One region of the Streptomyces akebiae genome, then DNA from elsewhere that is predicted to be linked to it. Evidence: riboswitches for the same ligand, from Rfam matches in the RefSeq annotation. Region 1 holds a riboswitch; each other region holds the start of a gene.
The links. Region 1 has a riboswitch for cobalamin ahead of K1J60_RS41900 (energy-coupling factor ABC transporter permease). Riboswitches for the same ligand answer to the same signal wherever they lie in the genome.
Positions count from the first base shown of each region.

Region 1 (5,711 bases):
ACGACACGACCGGCACGGACGACACAGGCGGCCCGGATGACACAGACGACACGGACGCCTGGACGGTCGACGCCCACCACCACGTCTGGGACCTCTCCGTACGGGACCAGGACTGGATCACCGGGCCCGAACTGGCCCCGCTGCGTCGCGACTTCACCCTCCGCGAGCTGGAGTCCGCCGCGAGCGTCGCCGATGTCACCGCCACGGTCCTGGTGCAGACGATCACCGTGCCCGAGGAGACCCCCGAGTTCCTGGCCCTCGCCGCCCGCAGCGACGTGGTGGCCGGGGTCGTCGGCTGGACCGACCTCACCTCTCCCGCCGTCGCCGACGCCCTGGCCGAACTGCGCGACGGCCCCGGCGGGGAGCACCTGGTGGGCATCCGTCACCAGGTACAGGGCGAACCCGACCCCCGCTGGCTGACCCGCCCCGACGTGCTGCGGGGCCTCGCCGCGGTCGCCGACGCGGGACTCGTCTACGACCTCCTGGTCACACCCCACCAGCTCCCGGCCGCCGTGGAGGCGGCGGCCCGCCTCCCCGGACTCACCTTCGTGCTCGACCACCTGGGGAAGCCGCCCATCGCCTCCGGCGAACTGGAGCCCTGGGCGGGGGAGATCCGACGGCTGGCGGCCCTGCCGAACACCGTGTGCAAGCTCTCCGGCCTGGTCACGGAGGCCGACTGGCACTCCTGGCGGGTCGCGGACCTCGTCCCGTACGCCCACACCGTGCTGGACGCCTTCGGCCCCGGGCGGCTGATGTACGGCTCCGACTGGCCGGTCTGCCGACTGGCCTCCGACTATGTCGAAGTCCTGCACGTCGCCGACGCGTTGATGTCCGGACTCGGTGAGGCCGAACACCGGCAGGTCTTCGCGGGCACCGCCGTCCGCGTCTACGGCCTGCGGATCTGAGGCTGCGGCAGGAACGACCCCGGCCCGGTGTCCGACCCCGCCAGGGCCGCCAACTCGTCCGGTGTGCGTGGGCCGGCTTCCTCCTCCGCCAACAGCCCCCGCTCGCGCAGGAGTCGGGCGACCGCGACACCCCAGGGGAGCCGAAGCCCCGCCTGCTGGAGGAGATCCGTGCGGGCGAGCATCTCGGCCACCGGGCCCGTGCGCGCGCCGGACGGGGTGAGCAGCGCCGCGTCGTCGGCCCAGCGCAGCGCGAGGTCGACGTCATGGGTGGCCATCACGACGGTGGTGCCGGACCGGCGCAGCTCGTCCAGGGTGGCCAGGAGCCTCTCCTGCCCGTCGGGGTCGAGCCCGGCGGTCGGCTCGTCCAGGATCAGGACCCGGGGCCGCATCGCGACCGCCCCGGCGATGGCGGTCCGCTTGCGCTGGCCGTAGGAGAGCAGATGGGTCGGCCGGTCGGCGAGGGCGGCGATACCGAGCGCGCCGAGCGCCTCGTCCACCCGGTCCCTCACCTGCGCGTCGGGCAGCCCGAGGTTCAGCGGCCCGAACGACACGTCCTGCGCGACGGACGCCGCGAAGAGCTGGTCGTCCGGGTCCTGGACGACCAGCTGGACCGTCGTCCGCAGCCGGGTGAGGCCCTTGCGGTCGTACGTCACCGGCCGCCCCTCGACCGTCAACTCGCCCGTACGGGGCCGAAGTCCGCCGCTGAGCAGCCGCATCAGCGTGGTCTTGCCGCTGCCGTTGCGGCCCAGCAGGGCGAGCGCGCGCCCCTCGCGCACCTCGAAGTCGAGGTCGCTGAGCACGGCCGGTCCGTCCTCGTACGCGAACGACGCGCCCCGCAGGGCGACGAGCACGGGCTCGCTCATGTCAGCGGCCTTTCCAGAACGAAGGTGAGGGCGACCAGGGCCGCGAGGAGCGCGACACTGGCCGTGGTGAAGCGCACGGAGACCCGGGCCTCGGGCACCAGGACGCGCAGGGTGCCGTCGTACCCGCGTCCGGCGAGCCCGGTCTGCAGCCGCGCCGCCCGGTCGAAGGCCCGTACGAACGCGGTGGCGCCGAGCCCGGCGAGGGAACGCCAGGTGGCGGCCCGGGTGGTGTGCCCCAGCCGGGCCGCCTGCGCCTCCCGGATCCGGCGCACGGAGTCCAGGAGCAGGAAGCTCATCCGGTAGGTCACGAGGGCCACGTCCACGACCGGCGCCGGCACCCCGGCCCGCACGAGCCGGGGCAGCAGGTCCGACATGGGAGTGGTGAAGGCGAACAGGAGGACGCCGAGGGAGGCGGCCGAGGTGCGCAGCAACAGCTCCCCGGCATGCACCGGCCCGCCGACGGCCGGGGTGACGAACCCGTCCGGCCCGCCCACCTGAACGAGCAGCGGCAGCGCGCCGGTCACGCAGAAGCCCAACGGCACCCGGTAGGCCCGCCACAGCCGACGGCCGGGCACGCCCGCGGGGCCCAGCAGCACCACGAGCGCGGTCAGCAGGACCAGAGCCGCGCCGGGCCAGGGCGGCAGGGAGATCGCCAGCACGGTGAGGCCGAGACCGAGCACGGCCTTGTCCACGGGATGGCGGCGGCGCCAGCGACTGCTGTGCGCCGCCGCGTCGATCGGCAGCACCCGGGTCAGCCCCGCCCGGCGGAGGACTCCCCGGAGCCACCGGACGAGCCTTCGTCGCCGGATGCGCCGGATGCGCCGGATGCGCCGGATGCGCCGGATGCGCCCTTCGAGGCCGCCGCGGCGGCCGGGGCACTCGCCGCCGCCGTGGCCGCCGCCCTCGCCGTGGACGCCGCGACCGCCACGTCCACCGGCTTGGCCGGAGCCGTGTCGGCCTCCCCGGCCGCGTCGAGCAGTGCCCGGGCCCGGGCCTCGCCCTGGCGTCGACCCCGGTGGATGCCGAAGTAGTAGGCGAGGACCCCCGCGCCGAGGGCGGCCTGGAGGGAGAAGAGTGCCGACTCGATCTCACCGGACGGCGGTTCGTAGAGAGGGGAGAACCACGGCTCGTAGTCCGGCTCTATCTCCGTGATCGCCGTCTCCGCCTCGCCGTCGGCGCCCGTGAAGGGCTCCTCCTTGTGGTCGCCGAGGCCGAGGGCCAGCGGCAGGACGGCGAGTGCGGCCACGGCGAGCAGCAGCAGTGCGTTGATCTTCGTGTTCCGCTTCATCGGGCCACCGCCTTGTTCCCGGTCTCCGTCCCGGCCCCGGCGCGGCTCTGCCCGCCGGTCAGGAGCACGCCGAGCCGGGTCAGTTCGCCCTTGCTCGACTGCACCAGCAGACGCATCACCAACACCGTGAGCAGACCTTCGCTGACCGCGAGCGGGATCTGGGTGACGGCGAAGATGGAGCCGAACTTGCCGAGCGCGCCCAGGAAGCCGCTGCTCGGGTCGGGGAAGGCGAGCGCCAACTGCACGCTGGTGACGCAGTAGGTGACCAGGTCGGCGAAGAACGCGCCGAAGAACACCGTCACCATCAGCGGCACGCCGAAGCGTCGTAGCAGCCGGTAGACACCGTAACCCGCCCAGGGGCCGACGATCGCCATCGAGAAGACGTTGGCGCCGAGCGTGGTCAGACCGCCGTGGGCGAGCAACAGTGCCTGGAAGAGCAGGGTGATGGTGCCGAGCACCGCCATGATCGGCGGCCGGAACAGGATGGCACCGAGGCCGGTGCCGGTGGGGTGGGAGCAACTCCCGGTGACCGACGGGAGCTTCAGCGCGGACAGAACGAAGGTGAAGGCCCCCGAGGCGCCGAGCAGCAGCGTGCTCTCGGGATGCTCCCTGACCTCACGGGTGAGTGCCCTGACTCCGTGGACGACGAACGGCGCGGACGCGACGCCCCAGGCGATCGCGTGCGCCGGAGGAAGGAAACCCTCGGCTATGTGCATGGCTCAGCAGACCCTCTCCAGCACCTCGTGGATGGTTGACGCGCCTTGGCCGGTCTCCTGGCTTACGGGTGACACCGCCCGTGCTCCGCCTTCCCGGGTCCGAAGACCCAGTGGCTGTCCGTGAGGACCGGAGCCGGACTTCCCGATCACAGTGGCGAGGGCCGCACCGGCATCACACCGGATTTCCCGTTCACCAAGGCGTGGTGACAGTAGTGCCCAGATAAGGACGCTGACAAGCGGAGGCGAGGGGCGCGCAGGCGCCGTGCGACAGCTCACACCCCGGCGCACGCCCGGCGCCACGTCGAGAGAACGGACCTGACCGAAAGCAGACGGGAGCTTTACTGCGACGATATTGCAGCTGCCAACATGGCGCACAAGGCTGAGGAGGCTCGACCGCACGACCGCGGCACGAGGACCTCGACCGCACGGACGCGGCGACGCGACGCGAGGCACGCAGAGAAGAAGAGGCGCACGCCCCATGGCTCCTGGTACCGACACCGCCCCCTCGGCCACCGCCGGGACGGGCGGTCTCTCATGGCGGCGGATCCGCGCCACGACGACGCGCGGGGAGTGGGCCGGCCTGGGCGGGATGGCCGGTTTCATCCTGGCGCTGCACCTCGTCGGCTGGTTCACCCTCGTGGTGATCGTCGCCCCCGAGCACTACAGCGTCGGCAGCAGGACCTTCGGCATCGGTATGGGTGTCACCGCCTACACCCTGGGCATGCGGCACGCCTTCGACGCCGACCACATCGCCGCCATCGACAACACCACCCGCAAACTGATGGGGGAGGGGCGACGCCCGCTGTCGGTCGGCTTCTGGTTCTCCCTCGGCCACTCGTCGATCGTGCTCGTCCTCACCTTCCTGCTCACCCTCGGCGTCAAGACGCTCGCCGGACCCGTCCGCGACGACGGCTCCGCGCTGCACGAGGTGACCGGCTGGATCGGCACCACCGTCTCGGGGACGTTCCTGTACGCCATCGCCCTCGTCAACCTGGTGGCCCTGGTGGGGATCTGGAAGGTGTTCCGCGAGATGCGCTCGGGCACCTTCGACGAGGCCGCGCTGGAGGAACGGCTGAACAGCCGGGGCCTGATGAACCGCCTGCTCGGGCGGTTGATGAGGTCCCTCACCAGGCCCTGGCAGATGTATCCCGTCGGCCTGCTCTTCGGCCTCGGCTTCGACACGGCGACGGAGGTCGCGCTGCTGGTCCTGGCCGGTTCGGGCGCCGCCTCCGGGCTGCCCTGGTACGCGATCCTGTGCCTGCCCGTCCTGTTCGCCGCCGGAATGTCGCTCCTCGACACCGTCGACGGCACGTTCATGAACTTCGCCTACGGCTGGGCGTTCTCCCAGCCGGTCCGCAAGGTCTACTACAACCTCACCGTCACGGGTCTGTCCGTGGCCGTCGCCCTCGTCATCGGCACGGTCGAACTCCTCGGCCTCGTCGCCGAGAAGGCCCACCTGCACGGCCTCTTCTGGGACCGGGTCTCCGGCCTCGACCTCAACACCGTCGGCTATGTGGTCGTCGGCCTCTTCTTCGTCACCTGGGCGGTCGCCCTGCTGGTCTGGCGGTTCGCGCGGATCGAGGAGAAGTGGACAGCGGGGTGAACACCCACGAACACCCACCACCCACCCGCACCACGGCACACGGGCGCCCCACCGGCCTCAGGACAAGCCGTCGAGCGGCCGGAGGAAGCGGCGTTCGTACCGCTTGATGCAGCGGGTGTCGCGGGCCAGCGCGAACGCGTCCTGGCACTCCGGATCGGACATGCTGTCCGTGCGGTACCGCTCGTACGCGGCGAGACTGGGAAAGGAGAACAGGGCGTAGGCGATGTCGCTGTCGCTCTCGCTCGGCAGGAAGTAGCCGTGGTGCGTCCCGCCGAAACGGTTGACGAGCCGAACCCAGCGCCGCCCGTACTCTTCGAAGTCCTCAAGTTTGTCGGC
Region 1 is NZ_CP080647.1:9,670,091-9,675,801, forward strand. It holds gene K1J60_RS41880 (amidohydrolase family protein) at 117-905, shown strand; gene K1J60_RS41885 (energy-coupling factor ABC transporter ATP-binding protein) at 887-1,768, opposite strand; gene cbiQ (cobalt ECF transporter T component CbiQ) at 1,765-2,514, opposite strand; gene K1J60_RS41895 (energy-coupling factor ABC transporter substrate-binding protein) at 2,520-3,056, opposite strand; gene K1J60_RS41900 (energy-coupling factor ABC transporter permease) at 3,053-3,772, opposite strand; cobalamin riboswitch at 3,803-3,985, opposite strand; gene K1J60_RS41905 (Nickel transporter NicT) at 4,251-5,375, shown strand; gene K1J60_RS41910 (NIPSNAP family protein) at 5,433-5,711, opposite strand, start outside.

Region 2 (5,711 bases), 1.6 Mb from region 1:
TGGGGCTCCCCTCCAGTTCCTCGCACGCCCTGATGGGTGGCCTCGTCGGCGCCACCATCGCCTCGGTCGGCCTCGGTGGTGTGCACGGCGACGTGCTCGTCACCAAGGTGCTGATCCCCGCCGTGGCGGCCCCGCTGGTGGCCGGCATCGCGGCGATGCTCGCCACCCGGCTGACGTACAGGCTCGGACAGCACACGAGCGAGAAGGCCTCCGGCAAGGGCTACCGCGCCGGTCAGATCGCCTCCGCGGGCCTGGTCTCGCTGGCCCACGGCACGAACGACGCCCAGAAGACGATGGGCATCATCACCCTCGCCCTGGTGGCCGGCGGCGCCCTCGCGCCCGACTCCGACCCGCCCGTGTGGGTCATCGTCTCCGCCGGTCTCGCCATCGCGCTCGGCACCTACCTGGGCGGCTGGCGCATCATCCGCACGATGGGCAAGGGTCTGACCGACCTCCAGCCGCAGCAGGGCTTCGCCGCCCAGACCAGCGCGGCCACGGTCATCCTGGCCTCCTCGCACCTCGGCTTCTCGCTCTCCACCACGCACTCGGTCTCCGGTGCGGTGATGGGCGCGGGCCTCGGCCGCAAGGGCGGGGTGGTCCGCTGGTCCACCGCGACCCGGATGTTCGTCGCCTGGGGTCTGACCCTGCCGGCCGCCGCGCTGGTGGCCGCGCTCGCCGAGTGGGTGACGTCCTTCGGCGCCTGGGGCACGGCCGTCGTCGCGGTCTTCCTCGTCGCCTCCAGCGCCGCGATCTGGGTGGTCTCCCGCCGTGAGGTCGTCGACCACACGAACGTCAACGACACCGAGGAGCCGCCCGGCGTGGTGACCACGGCGATGGCCGCCGTGACGCCACCGCCCGCCGGCACCGTCACCGTCACCGAGGACCTCTCGGCGACCATCCCGGTCCCCGCGGCCGCGACCGCCGCCGAGACCACGTCCCCGGCGAACTCGTCCACGCCGACACCCGCCCTCTGAGCCCCGCGACCTCCTGAGGAAGATCACCACATGCACATCGACTGGGCAGCCCTCGGCTCCGTCTTCGGAGTCAGCCTCGTGGTCACCGTGGCCCTCGTCGGCCTCTTCACCCTGGGGATCGTCGGCCTCTCCAAGCGGGAGGCGGCGACCACCGCGGGCACGTCGCCCGCGCTCGCCACGACAGCGGCGTACGCCTGCTTCGCGGCCTGCACGGCGGCGGTGGGTTACGGGATCTACCTGATCATGGCCTGAGGCCCCGTTCACCCCTCCCACCTCGCACGACACACACAGACAAACCCCTCGTACCGTTTGACCCGGTACGAGGGGTTTGTCTATTGTCCTGCGCATCGAGGCCGGCACGGTCGGGGTCAGCGTCACCGACGTCCGGGCGCTCATCCAGCAGTACGGGATCACGGATCCGGCGCTGGTGAGCGAGTTGGAAGAGGCCGCACGGGGCTCGAAGGGGCCGTCGTGGTGGGCCCCCTGGGGAAACCTGGTCTCCCAGCCCTTCGCCCAGTATCTGGGCTACGAGGGGGCCGCGACCTCCATCCGCGTCCACAACCCCATCGTGCTCCCCGGCCTCCTGCACACCGAGGACTACGCCACCGCCCTCCTCTCCCCCCACGTCGGAACCCACCGACGTCCGCCGGTCGGTGGAGCTCCGCCTCGCCCGACAGGAACGCCTGATCGACTCCGACGCGGGCCCGCGCATCGACGTCGTCCTGGACGAGGCCGCCGTACGGCGGGTGATCGGCGGCCCCCGCGTCATGCGTCAACAGCTGGACCACGTGAAGGCGCTGGCCGGGCGCCCCCGGATGGGCATCCGGCTGCTGCCGTTCACGGCGGGGGCGCACTTCAGCACCCTCAGCCCGTTCATCCTGCTCGGGTTCAGGGACGACGACGACCTGCTCTACCTGGAGGGCCCCAACGGCGGGCTGTCGAACCGCGAGGATCTCGATCTCACCGTCCGCCACCAGGAGTGCTTCGCGGACATCAGCGACAACGCGCACGAAGGCGACCGGATGATCGAGTTCCTCGACACGGTCCGGGAGAGCCTGGACAACGACTGAGCACCGGGCCGGGACGCCCGGCGGAATCGGGGGGAGGGCCCATGGCGGTCTTCGGTTGGCAGAGTGGTGGAGGCGGCTGACGGCGCGCCGCGCCGTTCCGGGCGACGGAGATCCGGACGGTCCTCCCCCGGCCGGCCCCCCGGGGTCCGGCGGTCCTGCCCCACTGGACGACTGCACGCTGAAGGCCTAAGCCATGCAGGAGTCGGAGTGGGCGGAGGCGCTCATCCGGGTGGAGAGTGCCCGGGTCGACGGCGAGATACGGCTCCTGTCCGCCCGTCTGTTACTGGGCACGTTCTGCGCCAGCGTCCTGCTGCTGAGCATCGCCGTGGCCGGTCGCGTCGTACCCACGACCCGGTTCGACGCCACGACACCGCTCACCACGGCGATCACCGGGGCGATCGCCGCCGCTCTGCTCACCTCGCTCGCGGCGGGCATCGGCAAGGTGCTGCGCGCCCGCGCCGATGCCGCGCGGCCCGTCGGCCTCAGCGCTCCTCCGGCCCCCGCGGGCGAGCCCCGACCAGAGCCCGGTCCAGGGCCCTCAGCCGCTCCGTGACCGGAGTGAGCCCCCACCACAGGCCCGCCCCCGTGGCGAGGAGGGCGGTCACCGCCAGCCAGACGACACCCCGCGCCTCCGTCCCCGGCACCAGCAGGGCGGCGAGAGCACCCACCCCCACGGCGAGGACCCCGGCGACCGTGCTGAAGAGCACCAGCGGCGCGGCGGCGGACAACAGCGTCCGCCGGCCCCTCGATGCCCGCTCACGCGCCGAGGCGGTTCCCTTGGTCCGATCTTCCATCGCGTGTACCTCCCGTCCCCCGAACGGTTCTTCAAGAACCGTCCGCTCCCGGGTCCACAAGCCCCGCCAGAAAACCACACCACGCGCTGTGACGGAAGGAGAGCACAGCGTTCTTCTTCGAGTTCGAGTCACGCACCAGAACCCGCCTCTCCTCGAACGACGCCTCCACGCACAGGCTGGTTTCGCCCGAATAACTGCTCCTGATCCAACTCCGCGCCGAGGGCTCCCTGTCGAACACCCTGACCTCCACCTCACAAGTCAGCGCGCCGACACGCGTCCACCGCGACGACCCGAGCGCCGTGCCCAGCCGCTGCCGCTCGTCGGCGCTCAGTCCTCGTAATGTCGTTCCCTCAAGTGTTCCCGCCCGGCGCTGTGGAGATGAGCGCAGAAAGAGCCGATTCGGGCGTCTGGCCATATTTCAGCGATGTGGGGCTGAGCACACCGCTGCGCCGCAGGTCAACAGCAAGTTGACGGGTCTTCCGGGCGCGTGGTGGACTGCCGGGGCCATGTACGACGGCAGGAGAGGAAGCCGGTGCGAGTCCGGCGCGGTCCCGCCACTGTCACCGGGGAAGAACCTCCCGGGAGCCAGGAACTCTCGCCGTCGGTCTCGTCGAACCAGGGCGTGGACACCCTGAGTGAGGACATATCGCCATGTGCGGCTGCCGCTTGAGTCCCGGTACCGGATCCTCCTCCCATCTCGCGATCGGCTGAACCGGTGCGTGCCGATCGCGTCTTCGCGTACGGCGCCACCGCCGGACTTCTCGGTGATCTGCTGCTCGGCGATCCTCGCCGGGGGCATCCGGTCGCCGCGTTCGGGCGGGCCGCCGGCGCCGTGGAGCAGGTGCTGTGGCGGGACCACCGGGGGTGGGGCGCGCTGCACACCGCCGTGTGCGCGGGTGGCGCCGTGGCGCTCGGGGCCTTGGCCTCGTCCGCCGTACGCCCGTCGCGTGCGGCCTCCGTCGCGTTGACCGCCGCCGCCACCTGGGCCGTCGTCGGGGGGACTTCGCTCGGGCGGGAGGCTCGCGCGATCGCACGGTCGCTCGACGCGGGGGACGTCGAGGGCGCGCGGGCCCGGCTGCCCCATCTGTGCGGGCGGGATCCCCAGGCGCTCGACCCGGACGGGATCGCGCGGGCGGTCGTGGAGTCCGTCGCCGAGAACACCTCCGACGCCGTGGTGGGCGCGCTCGTGTGGGGAGCCGTGGCGGGTGTGCCCGGGCTGGTGGGGTTTCGGGCCGTCAACACGTTGGACGCCATGGTCGGACACCGGTCGGAGCGGTATCGGCGGTTCGGATGGGCCTCCGCGCGGCTGGACGACATCGTGGGCTGGCCGGGGGCCCGGCTGACGGCGGTGCTGGCCGCGGCCTGCGGTGGGGATGCCCGCGGGGCGGTACGGGCCTGGCGCGCGGACGCGGGCCGGCACCCGAGTCCCAACGCGGGACCCGTGGAGGCGTCGTTCGCGGGGGCGCTCGGAGTGCGGTTGGGGGGCACGCTGTCGTACGGGGGGCGGGTCGAGCACCGGCCGGTGCTGAATGGGGAGGGGCGCGCCGTCGTCGTGGATGACATCGAGCGGACCGTCCGGTTGTCCCGGCGGGTCGGATGGCTGGCGTTGGGGATCGGTGCGGGTGTGTCGCTGCTGCGGTCGAGGAGGCAGGGATGAGTGGCGGGCTGTTGGTCGCCGGGACCACCTCCGACGCGGGGAAGAGCGTGGTCACCGCCGGAATCTGCCGGTGGCTGGTGCGGCAGGGGGTCAAGGTCGCGCCGTTCAAGGCGCAGAACATGTCGCTCAACTCCTTCGTGACGAAGGAGGGCGCCGAGATCGGGCGGGCGCAGGCCATGCAGGCGCAGGCGTGCCGGGTGGAGCCCACCGCGCTCATGAACCCCGTGCTGCTGAAGCCCGGGGGCGAACGCAGCAGTCAGGTGGTGCTGCTGGGCAAGCCCGTGGGCGAGATGAGTGCGCGCGGGTACCACGGAGGGCGGCAACAGCGGCTGCTCGGGGTCGTGTTGGACTGCCTCGCCGAGCTGCGGGGCACGTATGACGCGGTGATCTGCGAGGGGGCCGGCTCTCCGGCCGAGATCAATCTGCGGCGGACCGACATCGTCAACATGGGGATCGCCCGGAACGCCGGGCTGCCCGTGCTCGTGGTCGGCGACATCGACCGCGGCGGTGTCTTCGCGTCGTTCTTCGGGACCGTCGCGCTGCTCTCCCCCGAGGACCAGGCCCTCGTCGCCGGGTTCCTCGTCAACAAGTTCCGGGGAGACGTCTCCCTGTTGGAGCCGGGGCTCGACATGCTGCGCGGGCTCACCGGGCGGCCGACGTACGGGGTGCTGCCCTTCCGGCACGGGCTCGGGATCGACGAGGAGGACGGGCTGCGCATCTCGCTCCGGGGCACGGTCCGGGAGTCGAACGTCGCGCCGCCCGTCGGGGAGGACGTGCTGCGGGTCGCCGTGTGCGCGGTTCCGCTGATGTCCAACTTCACCGACGTGGACGCGCTCGCCGCCGAACCCGGTGTCGTGGTGCGGTTCGTGGACCGCGCCGAGGAACTGGCCGACGCCGACCTGGTCGTCGTCCCGGGGACCCGGGGCACGGTCCGGGCACTGGAGTGGCTGCGGGAGCGGGGGCTCGCCGAGGCGTTGGTGCGCAGAGCCGCCGAAGGGCGGCCGGTGCTCGGGCTGTGCGGCGGGTTCCAGATGCTCGGGGAGCACGTCGAGGACGACGTCGAGAGCCGTCGAGGACACGTCCCGGGGCTCGGGGTGCTTCCCGTCCGGGTGCGGTTCGCCCCGGAGAAGACGCTCACGCGGCCCGTCGGGGAGGCTCTCGGGGAACGGGTCGAGGGGTACGAGATCCATCACGGGGTCGCCGAGGTGCTGGGCGG
Region 2 is NZ_CP080647.1:8,049,694-8,055,404, reverse strand. It holds gene K1J60_RS34860 (inorganic phosphate transporter) at 1-974, shown strand, start outside; gene K1J60_RS34855 (hypothetical protein) at 1,005-1,226, shown strand; partial or broken gene K1J60_RS34850 (DUF5753 domain-containing protein) at 1,402-2,044, shown strand; gene K1J60_RS34845 (hypothetical protein) at 2,238-2,597, shown strand; gene K1J60_RS34840 (hypothetical protein) at 2,527-2,838, opposite strand; gene K1J60_RS46285 (DUF397 domain-containing protein) at 2,870-3,253, opposite strand; cobalamin riboswitch at 3,312-3,453, shown strand; gene K1J60_RS34830 (cobalamin biosynthesis protein) at 3,554-4,495, shown strand; gene K1J60_RS34825 (cobyric acid synthase) at 4,492-5,711, shown strand, end outside.
Region 2: it holds a riboswitch for cobalamin, as region 1 does, so the genes downstream of both, K1J60_RS34830 (cobalamin biosynthesis protein) here and K1J60_RS41900 (energy-coupling factor ABC transporter permease) in region 1, are expected to answer to the same signal.

Region 3 (5,711 bases), 9.0 Mb from region 1:
TCGTCCAGCAGCCCGATGGTGTGCGGGAAGGCGTCCCGGAAGAAACCCGAGATGCGCAGGGTGACGTCGATGCGCGGGCGGCCCAGCTCCTCGTACGGGATGGCCTCCAGACCGGTCACCCGGCGCGAGGCGTCGTCCCAGACCGGGCGGACGCCGAGCAGGGCCAGGGCCTCGGCCACGTCGTCGCCGGCCGTCCGCATGGCGCTGGTGCCCCACAGGGAGAGGCCGACGGAGGTGGGCCATTCGCCGTTGTCGGCGCGGTAGCGCTCCAGCAGGGAGTCGGCGAGGGCCTGACCGGTCTCCCAGGCGAGGCGGGAGGGGACGGCCTTGGGGTCGACGGAGTAGAAGTTCCGGCCGGTCGGCAGGACGTTGACCAGGCCGCGGAGCGGGGACCCCGAGGGGCCCGCCGGGACGAAGCCGCCGTTCAGGGCGTGGACGGTGTGGTCGAGTTCGGCCGTGGTCGCCGCGAGCCGGGGCACGACCTCGCGGGCGGCGAACTCCAGGACGGGGGCGGCCTGTTCGCCGTGGGCGGCGGAGACGGTCGCCGCCACGACCGTGGGCACGGCCGCCGGGTCCCAGCCCGCGTCCTCCATCGCCTGGACCAGCGCGCGGGCCTTCTCCTCGGCCTCGTCGGCGGTGGTGCGGGTGGCGGCGGACTCGTCGAGACCGAGGGCCTCGCGCAGGCCGGGCAGGGCGGTCGTGCCGCCCCAGATCTGGCGGGCGCGCAGGACGGCGAGGACCAGGTTGACGTGGTCGGCGCCGGTCGGCGGGGTGCCGAGGACGTGCAGACCGTCGCGGATCTGGGCGTCCTTGACCTCGCAGAGCCAGCCGTCGACGTGCAGCAGGAAGTCGTCGAAGCCGTCGTCCTCCGGGCGGTCCGCCAGGCCCAGGTCGTGGTCCAGCTTGGCGGCCTGGATGAGGGTCCAGATCTGGGCGCGGATCGCGGGGAGCTTCGCCGGGTCCATGGAGGAGATCTGGGCGTACTCGTCGAGGAGTTGCTCCAGGCGCGCGATGTCGCCGTAGGAGTCGGCGCGGGCCATCGGCGGCACGAGGTGGTCGACGAGGGTGGCGTGCACGCGGCGCTTGGCCTGGGTGCCCTCGCCCGGGTCGTTGACCAGGAACGGGTAGACCAGCGGGAGGTCGCCGAGGGCGGCGTCGGGGCCGCAGGCGGCGGACAGGCCCGCGTTCTTGCCGGGCAGCCATTCCAGGTTGCCGTGCTTGCCGAGGTGGATCATCGCGTCGGCGCCGAACCCGCCGTCGTCGGCGCGGGCGGCGATCCAGCGGTAGGCGGCCAGGTAGTGGTGGGAGGGCGGGAGGTCCGGGTCGTGGTAGATCGCGATCGGGTTCTCGCCGAAGCCGCGCGGCGGCTGGATGAGGATCAGCAGATTGCCGAAGCGCAGGGCCGCGAGGACGATGTCGCCCTCGGGGTTGGCGCTGCGGTCGACGAACATCTCGCCGGGCGCCGGTCCCCAGTGCTCCTCGACGGCCGAGCGCAGTTCCTCGGGGAGTTCGGCGAACCAGCGGCGGTAGTCGGCGGCCGGGATCCGGACAGGGTTGCGGGCCAGCTGCTCGTCGGTGAGCCAGTCCTGGTCGTGGCCGCCCGCCTCGATCAGCGCGCGGATCAGCTCGTCGCCGTCGCCGGAGGCCAGGCCCGGCACCTCGGCTTCCGTCCCGAAGTCGTAGCCCTCCTCGCGCAGGCGCCGCAGCAGGGCGACCGCGCTGGCGGGGGTGTCCAGGCCGACCGCGTTGCCGATGCGGGAGTGCTTGGTCGGGTAGGCGGAGAGGACGAGCGCGAGGCGCTTGTCGGCGTTGGCGATGTGGCGAAGTCGTGCGTGGCGTACGGCGATCCCGGCGACGCGGGCGGCGCGCTCGGGGTCGGCGACATAGGCCGGGAGGCCGTCCTCGTCGATCTCCTTGAAGGAGAACGGGACGGTGATCAGCCGGCCGTCGAACTCGGGGACGGCGATCTGGCTGGCCGCGTCGAGCGGGGAGACGCCCTCGTCGTTCTCCTCCCAGGCCGCGCGTGATCCGGTCAGGCACAGGGCCTGGAGGATCGGCACGTCGAGGCCGGTCAGGGCGCCCGCGTCCCAGGACTCGTCGTCGCCGCCGGCCGAGGCCTCGGCGGGCTTGGTGCCGCCGGCTGCGAGGACGGTGGTGACGACCGCGTCGGCGGCGCGCAGTTCCTCGATCAGCTCGGGCTCGGGGGCCCGCAGCGAGGCCACGTAGAGCGGGAGCGCGCGGGCACCCTGGTCCTCGATCGCCCCGCACAGGGCGTCCACGAAGGCGGTGTTGCCGCTCATGTGGTGGGCCCGGTAGTAGAGCACGGCGACGGTGGGCCCGTCGGTGTTCCTGGCCTCCCGGGACAGCGGTCCCCAGGCGGGCGCGGCCGCCGGCGCGTCGAAGCCGTGGCCGGTGAGCAGGACGGTGTCGGAGAGGAAACGGGCCAGCTGCTCCAGGTTGGCCGGGCCGCCGTGCGCGAGATAGGCGTGGGCCTCGGCGGCGATGCCGATCGGGACGGTGGAGGCGGCCATCAGCTGGGCGTCGGGCGCCTGTTCACCGGTGAGGACGACGACCGGGCGGCCGTCGGCGAGCAGCAGGTCGAGGCCGTCCTGCCAGGCCCGGATGCCGCCGAGGAGGCGTACGACGACCAGGTCGGTGCCGTCGAGGAGGGCCGGGAGGTCGTCCAGCGCGAGGCGGGAGGGGTTGGCGAAGCGGTAGGGGACCGGGCCGGCGGCCGCGCGGGCGCTGAGCAGGTCGGTGTCGGAGGTCGACAGGAGCAGGATGCGGGGCTGCGTCGAGCGCTCCCCGGACGATGGCTGCATGCGGCTGCTGGCCTTCCTCGGGGTCCGCGCCCCGGGCGGTGTCGGATCGGAGTCTCCCCTGCTCGGGCGGGCCGAGTGGTACGGGGAAGGGAGTTCCTGACTCGCCCGACCCTCCTGGGACGGGCTCACAGTGGCGGGACCGCGCCGGACTCACACCGGGCTTCCTCCCCTGTCGCCGTGGTGGCGTCGATGGACCGGATGATCCACCGAGCAGCATAGTAAGGGTCGCCTCAAAAGGGCGGAGGATACGTCCGTTGTGCCGGTGGGTATGCTCGCCGCCATGTCCACGCCTCCCCTGCGTTCATCGTCCCAGGCCACAGCGGTCACACGGGACCGTGGCGACGCCTGCCCGGGGGCGCTGCGGCTGCATGCGGCGGACGACGGGGCGCTGGCGCGGGTCCGGGTGCCCGGTGGTGTGCTGACCGTCCGCCAGGCCGAGGCGCTCGCGGAGGCGGCGCGGCGGCTCGGCGATGGTGATCTTCACCTCACTTCCCGCGGCAATGTCCAACTGCGCGGACTGGCCGACGGCTGCGGGGGCGAGCTGGCCGAGTCGCTGGACGCGGCGGGGCTGTTGCCGTCCGCCGGGCACGAGCGGGTGCGCAACATCGTGGCCTCGCCCCTGTCCGGTCTCGACGACCGCGGTCTGCGCGACGTGCGGCCCTGGCTGTCCGCCCTGGACACCGCGCTGTGCGCGAGCGAGGCGGCGCGGCGGTTGTCGGGCCGGTTCCTGTTCGCGCTCGACGACGGGCGGGGGGACGTGGCCGCGCTGGACGCCGATGTGACCGTCCGGGCGGCCGGGGGCGACAGAGCTCTGCTGAGTCTGGGGACGGCCCGCGAGAGCCTGTCGGTCCCGGGTGAGGACGCGGCCCGGGCCGCACTGACCGCCGCCGAGACGTTCCTGGAGGCGGCGCGGGAGAGCGGGGCACGGGTCTGGCGCGTGACCGAACTCCCCTTCCAGGACGAGCTGATCGGCACGGTCCGGGACCGACTTGCGGCCGTCGGCGTCGACGCCGCGATCCGGGTTCGTCCCGAGAGCGCGGCGGCCACGGCCGGAGCCGACGGCCCACCCCCCGGAGCCGTCGGCGACGCCCTGTCCGTACATGCGCCCCTCGGTCGTCTCACCCCCCTGCAGTGGCGGGAGTTGACGGCCCTCGCGTCGGCGACACCGTGCCGTGAACTGCGGCTGACCCCTTGGCGCGGGGTCGTCGTCCCCGCACCGGGCCTGCGCGGGGAGCAGGTGACCGACGCGCTCGCCCGGCTCTCGGTGACCGGTCTCGTCACCGATCCCGCCTCCCCCTGGCCGCGCGTCGGCGCCTGTATCGGACGGCCCGGCTGCGCGAAGTCCCTGGCGGACGTACGGGCGGACGCGACCGAGAGCCTGGAGGCGGCGGGCCGCGCGGGGCTCCCGCTGTACTGGTCCGGCTGCGAGCGCCGCTGCGGCCACCCCCGGGGCGAACGGATCGACGTGGTGGCGGTGGGGAGCGGCGGCTACGAGCTCTCCCGTACCGCCCCCGGCCGAGAACCCCGCACCGCGCCCATGGCGGACCCCTCCCGACTCGCCGCCGCCCTGGGGGAGATCACCCCATGAAGGCCGAGAACACACACGACGTGGACCCGAGAACGCGCACGACCCGCACGAACGACCCCCGTACGACGACCGAGAGCAGCGAGAAGACCACCGTGACCACCTACGACTACGAGAAGGACGGCCCGGCGATCTACCGGCAGTCCTTCGCCACCATCCGCGCGGAGGCGGACCTCGCGGCCCTGCCCGCCGATGTCAGCCAGGTCGCGGTCCGGATGATCCACGCCTGCGGAATGGTGGACCTGGTACGGGACTTGACGTACACCCCCGGCGTCGTGGCCCGCGCCCGGGAGGCCCTGCGTGCCGGGGCGCCCATCTTCACCGACGTCAGGATGGTGGCCAGCGGGGTGACCCGCAAGCGGCTGCCCGCCGACAACGACGTGCTGTGCACGCTCTCCGACCCGGCCGTCCCCGCGCTGGCGGCGAAGCTGGGCACCACGCGCAGCGCCGCCGCGCTGGAGCTGTGGCGGGACCGTCTGGAGGGGTCGGTCGTGGCCGTGGGCAACGCGCCCACCGCGCTCTTCCGGCTGCTGGAGATGATCGACGAGGGCGCGCCCCGGCCCGCCGCCGTCATCGGGGTGCCGGTCGGGTTCGTCGGCGCCGCCGAGTCCAAGGACGCGCTGGCGGAGCATCCGTCGGGCCTGGAGCACCTCGTCGTACGCGGCCGTCGCGGCGGGAGCGCCATCGCCGCCGCCGCGCTCAACGCGATCGCGAGTGAGGAAGAGTGAGCGGCAAGCTGTACGGGGTGGGGCTCGGCCCCGGTGACCCGTCCCTGATGACCGTCCGGGCCGTCGAGGTGATCTCCGAGGCGGACGTGATCGCGTACCACAGCGCCCGGCACGGCCGTTCCATCGCCCGCTCGATCGCGGCGAAGCACCTGCGCGCCGACCACATCGAGGAGCGGCTGGTCTATCCGTTGACGACGGAGACCACCGACCATCCGGGCGGCTACAAGGGCGCGATGGAGGAGTTCTACGCGGAGGCGTCGGCCCGGCTGGCCGCGCACCTGGACGCGGGGCGCACGGTCGCGGTCCTCGCGGAGGGCGACCCGATGTTCTACGGCTCCTACATGCACATGCACAAGCGGCTGGTCGACCGCTACGACACCGAGGTCATCCCCGGTGTCACGTCCGTGTCGGCCGCCGCGGCCCGGCTCGGCACGCCGCTCGCCGAGGGCGAGGAGGTGCTGACGATCCTGCCGGGCACCCTGCCGGAGGAGGAGCTGACCGCGCGGCTCGCCGCGACGGACGTGGCCGTGGTGATGAAGCTGGGGCGGACCTTCACCAAGGTGCGCGGCGCGCTGG
Region 3 is NZ_CP080647.1:683,828-689,538, forward strand. It holds gene cobN (cobaltochelatase subunit CobN) at 1-2,822, opposite strand, end outside; cobalamin riboswitch at 2,894-3,025, opposite strand; gene cobG (precorrin-3B synthase) at 3,091-4,410, shown strand; gene K1J60_RS03000 (precorrin-8X methylmutase) at 4,503-5,135, shown strand; gene K1J60_RS03005 (precorrin-2 C(20)-methyltransferase) at 5,132-5,711, shown strand, end outside.
Region 3: it holds a riboswitch for cobalamin, as region 1 does, so the genes downstream of both, cobN (cobaltochelatase subunit CobN) here and K1J60_RS41900 (energy-coupling factor ABC transporter permease) in region 1, are expected to answer to the same signal.

Region 4 (5,711 bases), 9.0 Mb from region 1:
CGAGCAGGTGGCGGATCTGGACCTGCCGGAGTACGCCCTCTGGCTCGGCCCGGGACGCCACTTCGTGCACTACTGGGTGCGTCGCGGAGAACTGCTCAACGTCGTGGGTGTCGTCGGGACCGACGCGGCACGGGAGTCATGGACCGCCCGGGCCGAGCCGGAGGAGCAGCTCCACGCGTTCCGGGGGTGGGACCCCCGGGTGCGCGCCGTCCTCGGCCGGACCGGGACGGTGCTCCGTCACGGCATCCACACCCGTGCCCCGCTCGCCCGCTGGAACATCGGCCGGATCACCCTGCTCGGCGACAGCGCCCACGCGATGGCGCCCTTCCAGGCCCAGGGTGCGGCACAGGCCCTGGTCGACGCGGCCGTGCTCGGCGACTGTCTCGCGGAGGCGACACCCGCCGACGTACCCGCCGCGCTCGACCGGTACGTACGCCGCCGGCTGGCCGTCGCCACGAAGGTGCAGGCCGGTTCCGCTCGGGCGGGCGAGGACTACCACCTGCCGGACGGACCGGAGGCCGACGCCCGCAACGCCCGTATGGCCGCGCAGGCGGCGGAGCACGAGTTCGGTCCCCACGCGGGTGCCTGGGGAACCGACCCGTTCGACGAGCGACGGGCGCAGTAGGAGAGGCGCGCGGGGATGGGCGCGCCGCACGCGCCGGGCGACGACCGCCCGGCGCACGCCGTGTGGGCCCAGGGCGTCGTTGGTCCTCGCGGTCCGCCCGGGGCGACTCCCTAGGGAAGCGGCCCCAGGAACCGGATGTGGGGCCCGTCGTCCGGGCCGGTGCGGGTGACCGTGGCCCGTACGCCGTAGACGTCGGCGACCAAGGACTCGGTGAGGACGTCGTGCGGGGTGCCGGCGGCCACCACGCGGCCCTGCCGCAGTACGACGAGGTGGTCGCAGTACATCGCGGCGAGGTTCAGGTCGTGCAGGGCGACGACGCTGGTCAGGCGGAGCGTGCGGATCAGGGTCAGCAGGGCGAGCTGGTGCTGGATGTCGAGATGGTTGGTGGGCTCGTCCAGGAGGAGTTCGTTCGGCTCCTGGGCGAGGGCACGCGCGATCTGGACGCGCTGGCGCTCACCGCCCGACAGGGTGTGCCAGGACCGGTGGGCCTTGTCGCTGAGACCGGTGCGGACCAGGGCCGTGCGGACGGCCTCCTCGTCGTCGGCGGAGACGGACGCCCAGGCGCGACGGTGCGGGACACGGCCCAGCCGTACGACGTCCTGGACCGTCAACTCGACCTGTGTGTCCGCCTGTTGAGCCACGACGGCGATCCGTCGGGCGACCGCGCGGCGGCCCACCCGGTCCAGTGGACGGTCGTCGAGGGTGACGACTCCCGAAGCCGGCGCGAGGACCCCGGCGAGCAGGCGCAGCAGTGTGGACTTGCCCGAGCCGTTGGGGCCGAGCAGACCGGTGACGGTGCCCGGCCGGGGCGCCACACTGACCCCGTCCAGGATCAGCGTGCCGTCGGCGGCGCGGGAGACCCGCTCGGCGCGCAGCCCGGAGGAGGCAATTGGGTCGGCGGCGGTGTCGGTCATCGGGTGCTCCTGGTCCGGTACATGATGGCGACGAACGCCGGGACGCCGATGAGGGACGTCACCACCCCGACCGGGACCTCCTGCGGGTCCAGGACCGTACGGGCGAGGGTGTCGACCCACACCAGGAACACCGCCCCGGCCAGCGCGGTGGCCGGCAGCAGCCGACCGTGGCCGGAGCCGGTCAGCGCGCGGGCGGCGTGCGGCAGCACCAGGCCGACGAAGCCGATCGCCCCCGACGAGGCGACCAGGGCGGCCGTGAGCAGAGCGGTGGCGCACAGCAGTACGAGCCGGGTGCGGGCCACGGAGACACCGAGCGAGGCCGCCGCGTCCTGCCCGAACGCGAACGCGTCCAGTGCGTGGGTGTGGCCCAGGCAGACCAGCAGCACCACCACCAGCACCGCCAGACACACCGTCACATCCGTCCAGTCGGCCCCGCTGAGCGAGCCGAGCAGCCAGAACAGCACCGCGCGGGTCGTCTCGGCGTCGGCCGCGGTCATCACCATGAAGGAGGTGAGCGCGGAGAACAGCTGCATCGCCGCGACACCGACCAGCACCACGCGGTCCGTGGAGCCGCCGAGGGTGTGGCTGAGCAGCAGCACGAGCCCGAAGGAGGCCACCGCGCCCAGGAACGCGCCGCCGGAGACCGACAGGGCCCCGCCTCCCACGCCGAGCACCACGACCACGACCGCGCCGGTCGACGCGCCGGAGGAGACGCCCAGCACGAAAGGGTCGGCGAGCGGGTTGCGCAGCAGGGACTGCATCACCGCGCCGCACACGGCCAGTCCGGCCCCGCACACGGCGGCCAGCAGGGTGCGCGGCAGCCGTAGGTTCCACACGATGCCGTCCCGGATGGGCGTCAACTCCGTGTGCCCCCAGCCGAGATGGGCCACCACCGTGGACCAGACGTCGACCACGCCGATGTCGGCCGGACCGATGGTGATCGCGAGGGCGATGGAGAGAAACAGCCCTCCGAGCCCGGCCATCCACGCCGATCCCCAGCGCAGCCGGCGGCCGAAGGCCACCGCCACCGCCGTCGAACCGTCCGCTCCACCGGGCCCCGCCGGGCTCGGCCCACCGGTCTTCGTGGGAGCCGGCCCACCGGTCTTCGCCGAGGGCGGCCCACCGGTCTCCACCGCCGTCGACGCGTCGGTGACCGCGTCGACGGCCGTGCCCGTCTCCGTGCCCGTCTCCGTGCCCGTCTCCGTGCCCGTTTCCGTGCCGGGCTCCGTGTCGGGCTCCGTGCCGGTCATCCCGTGAGACCGTACTCGCGCAGTGCCGCCGCGAGCTTCTCCACGCCCTCGACGGTCCGGACGGTCGGGTTCATGGCCTGGCCGGGCAGCAGCACATAGCGCTTCTTCCGCACCGCCGTCATGTTCCGGGTGACCGGGTCGGACTCCAGGAACTCGATCTTCTTCGCGGCCGTCTCGGCCGTCTGCTGCTTGCGGACCAGGTCCCCGACGACGAGGACGTCGGGATCGCGATCCGCGACGGTCTCCCAGTTGACCTGGGGCCACTCCTCCTCGGTGTCGTCGAAGACGTTCTTCGCGCCCAGCTCGCGGGTGATGACCCCGGGGGCGCCACAGCATCCGGCGAGGTACGGGGACTGGGCGTTGGCGAACCAGTACATGACGGTGACGTCATCGGCGTCGAGTCCGGCGGTCGCCTTCCGCACCCGGGACTTGAGCTCGGCCACCAGCTTCTCGCCGCGCTCCTCGACCCCGAAGACGCGGGCCAGATCGCGGACTTCGCCGTAGACCGTCTCCATGGTCAGCGGCTCGGTGCGGACGCCGTCGCCGTCACCGCTGTTGTCCTTGCCCACACAGTCGGAGGGCGACAGATACGTGGGGACGCCGAGCTTCTCGAAATCCTCCCGGGTCGCCACACCGCCCTTGCCGAGCGTGGAGGCGAACGAGGAGACGACGAGGTCGGGTTCGGTGTCCAGGACCTTCTCGAAAGACGGCGCGTCGTCGGCGAGCCGAGGCACCTTCGCGTCGGCCTTCTCCAGTTCCTTCGGCAGCGGATCGGTCCAGGTGGCGGTGCCCACCATGCGGTCGGCGAGCCCGAGGGAGAGCAGGATCTCGGTCGTGCCCTGGTTGAGGGAGACGGCGCGTTCGGGCGGGCTGTCGACCCGTACCTCCTGCCCGCAGTTGTCGAGGGTCACCGGATATCCGGCGGACCCGCCCGAGGCCGGGCCACCGCCCGGGGGTGCTGCGGAGCCGGAGCCTCCGCAGCCGGTCAGCAACAGGGAACCGGCGGCCAGGAACAGGACGGCATGGCGGACGGGGCGTGCGAGTGGCACGGGACTTCCTTCGGCGTCGAGGGCTCATGCGCGAAGCCCGGTCGTACGATGCTTCCCCGGGCACCCCTCGGTGCCGGGGACCGCCAGCAGGTCTTCGGACTCGGGGTCACCCGGACGGGACGCCTTCCCGGACCGCGATCGTGATCGCCGTCCAGTGGCCGTTGCCCCGCCCGTCGCCCTCACCGCTGCGCGTCAGCTCCGGATTCGCACCGGATTCCCTGACCCGTACGCGTACTTACGTGTGCGTACGTGGGTTCGACTGGCGTCGGCAAGCTATCACAGGCCGCCGGCGCGCTGGGCCGCCGAGCGCTGAGGCCGCCGAGGGTTGAGGCCGCCCGAGGGCTCGTCAGGCCGCGGGCTTCCAGCCCGGGAGCGTCGGCAGGACCTTCTCGGCCACACGGAACAGGGCCGCGTCGTCGGGGACCTGGGAATCCTGGCGATAGATGACGAGCTCGAAGGTGGTGCCGCTGTCCTTCGGGTCGGTCGCGACCAGCAGCCGCCGGGCGACGCCGCCGGGGCCGGACTGCGGGTCACTGCCGTCGAGGCGGAACGAGAGGGAGATGGTCTGACCCGAGTACAGGGCCGCCGCATGTCCCAGGACCGTCCTGGTCTCGACGCCGGCGCCCAGGTAGCCGACCGACTCGGCGACGGGGAGGTCCTCGTACGACGCCGACAGCTCCACGGTGTACGTGTCGAGTTCGACGGTCGCCTCGGGGGTGACGGTCTTGGTGCCGTCGAACCAGGTGGACTCGTTCTGGCTGCCCGACGCGATGACCGCCTGCTCGGTGGGCGTCCCGAGGAGCTTCGGCAGGTCGGAGCGGTTCAGCGCGGTGCACAGCTGTGCACCCGAGACCTCGCCCCGTGGTGCCGGAGAGGCGTCGTCCGAGGACGAGCAGACGGCCGGCCCCAAGGTCTCGGGGGTCGTGTCGAGGAGGTCCGCCAGCAGCCACATCCCGCCCAGCAGCACCCCCACGGTCGCCACCGCCGAGACGACCTGAGCCCCCGTGCTCATCTCCTTCGTCGAGCCGACTCGGGAAGCCGCTCTCGAACCCGTCTCCGGATCTGCTGCCGATCCCATATCCGGACCGACTGCCGACCCCGTATCCGGACTTGCTGTCGCACCCGCCTCCGGACCTGCTACCGATCCCGACGCCGGACCTACCGAACCCGTCTCCGGACCTACTGCTGAACCCGTCTCCGCCCCTACTGCCGATCCCGTCTCCGCATCCTCTGCCGAGCCCGCTCCGGAATCGGAGAAATCGTCGACCATGTCCCCCGTGCCCCCACCTTGATGTGCACACGCCTGACGCGCGCCGGGGGAGCCTAACCGGTGCTCGTCGCCCGGGGAAACGCAATTCCGCGTACGCCGCTCGCCGTGGCCCCGCGAGGCCGGCCGCGCAGGCGTGAAGAAGGGCTCCTCGGGGGAGGACGAGACCCTGTGCGCCCGCTGCCCCGGGCGCCGACCCGGCCCGCGCGAAAGGAAGAAGAGGTATGACCGAGCAGGGCTCCCTCGGTGTCGCCGTCGTCGGCACCGGCCGGATGGGCGCCGATCATGTGCGCCGGATCTCCGAGGTGATCAGCGGCGCCCATGTGACCGCCGTCGTCGACCTCGACACCGACCGTGCCCGGGCGATCGCCGCCGGCATCGAGGGGTGCGCGGCCTACGGCGACCCGGCCGAGGCACTGACCGCACCGGGCGTCGACGCCGTCCTCGTGGCCTCACCGGGCCCCGCGCACGAGGCGGCCCTGCTCGCCGCGTTCGCCCACGACCTGCCCGTACTGTGCGAGAAGCCCCTCACCCCGGACACCGCCTCCGCGCTCCGGCTGCTGGAGGCGGAGCAGCGGCTGGGGCACCGCCGGGTACAGGTGGGGT
Region 4 is NZ_CP080647.1:660,889-666,599, reverse strand. It holds gene K1J60_RS02910 (FAD-dependent monooxygenase) at 1-625, shown strand, start outside; gene K1J60_RS02905 (ABC transporter ATP-binding protein) at 736-1,539, opposite strand; gene K1J60_RS02900 (FecCD family ABC transporter permease) at 1,536-2,522, opposite strand; gene K1J60_RS02895 (ABC transporter substrate-binding protein) at 2,786-3,838, opposite strand; cobalamin riboswitch at 3,907-4,117, opposite strand; gene K1J60_RS02890 (DUF6215 domain-containing protein) at 4,185-4,850, opposite strand; gene K1J60_RS02885 (Gfo/Idh/MocA family protein) at 5,330-5,711, shown strand, end outside.
Region 4: it holds a riboswitch for cobalamin, as region 1 does, so the genes downstream of both, K1J60_RS02895 (ABC transporter substrate-binding protein) here and K1J60_RS41900 (energy-coupling factor ABC transporter permease) in region 1, are expected to answer to the same signal.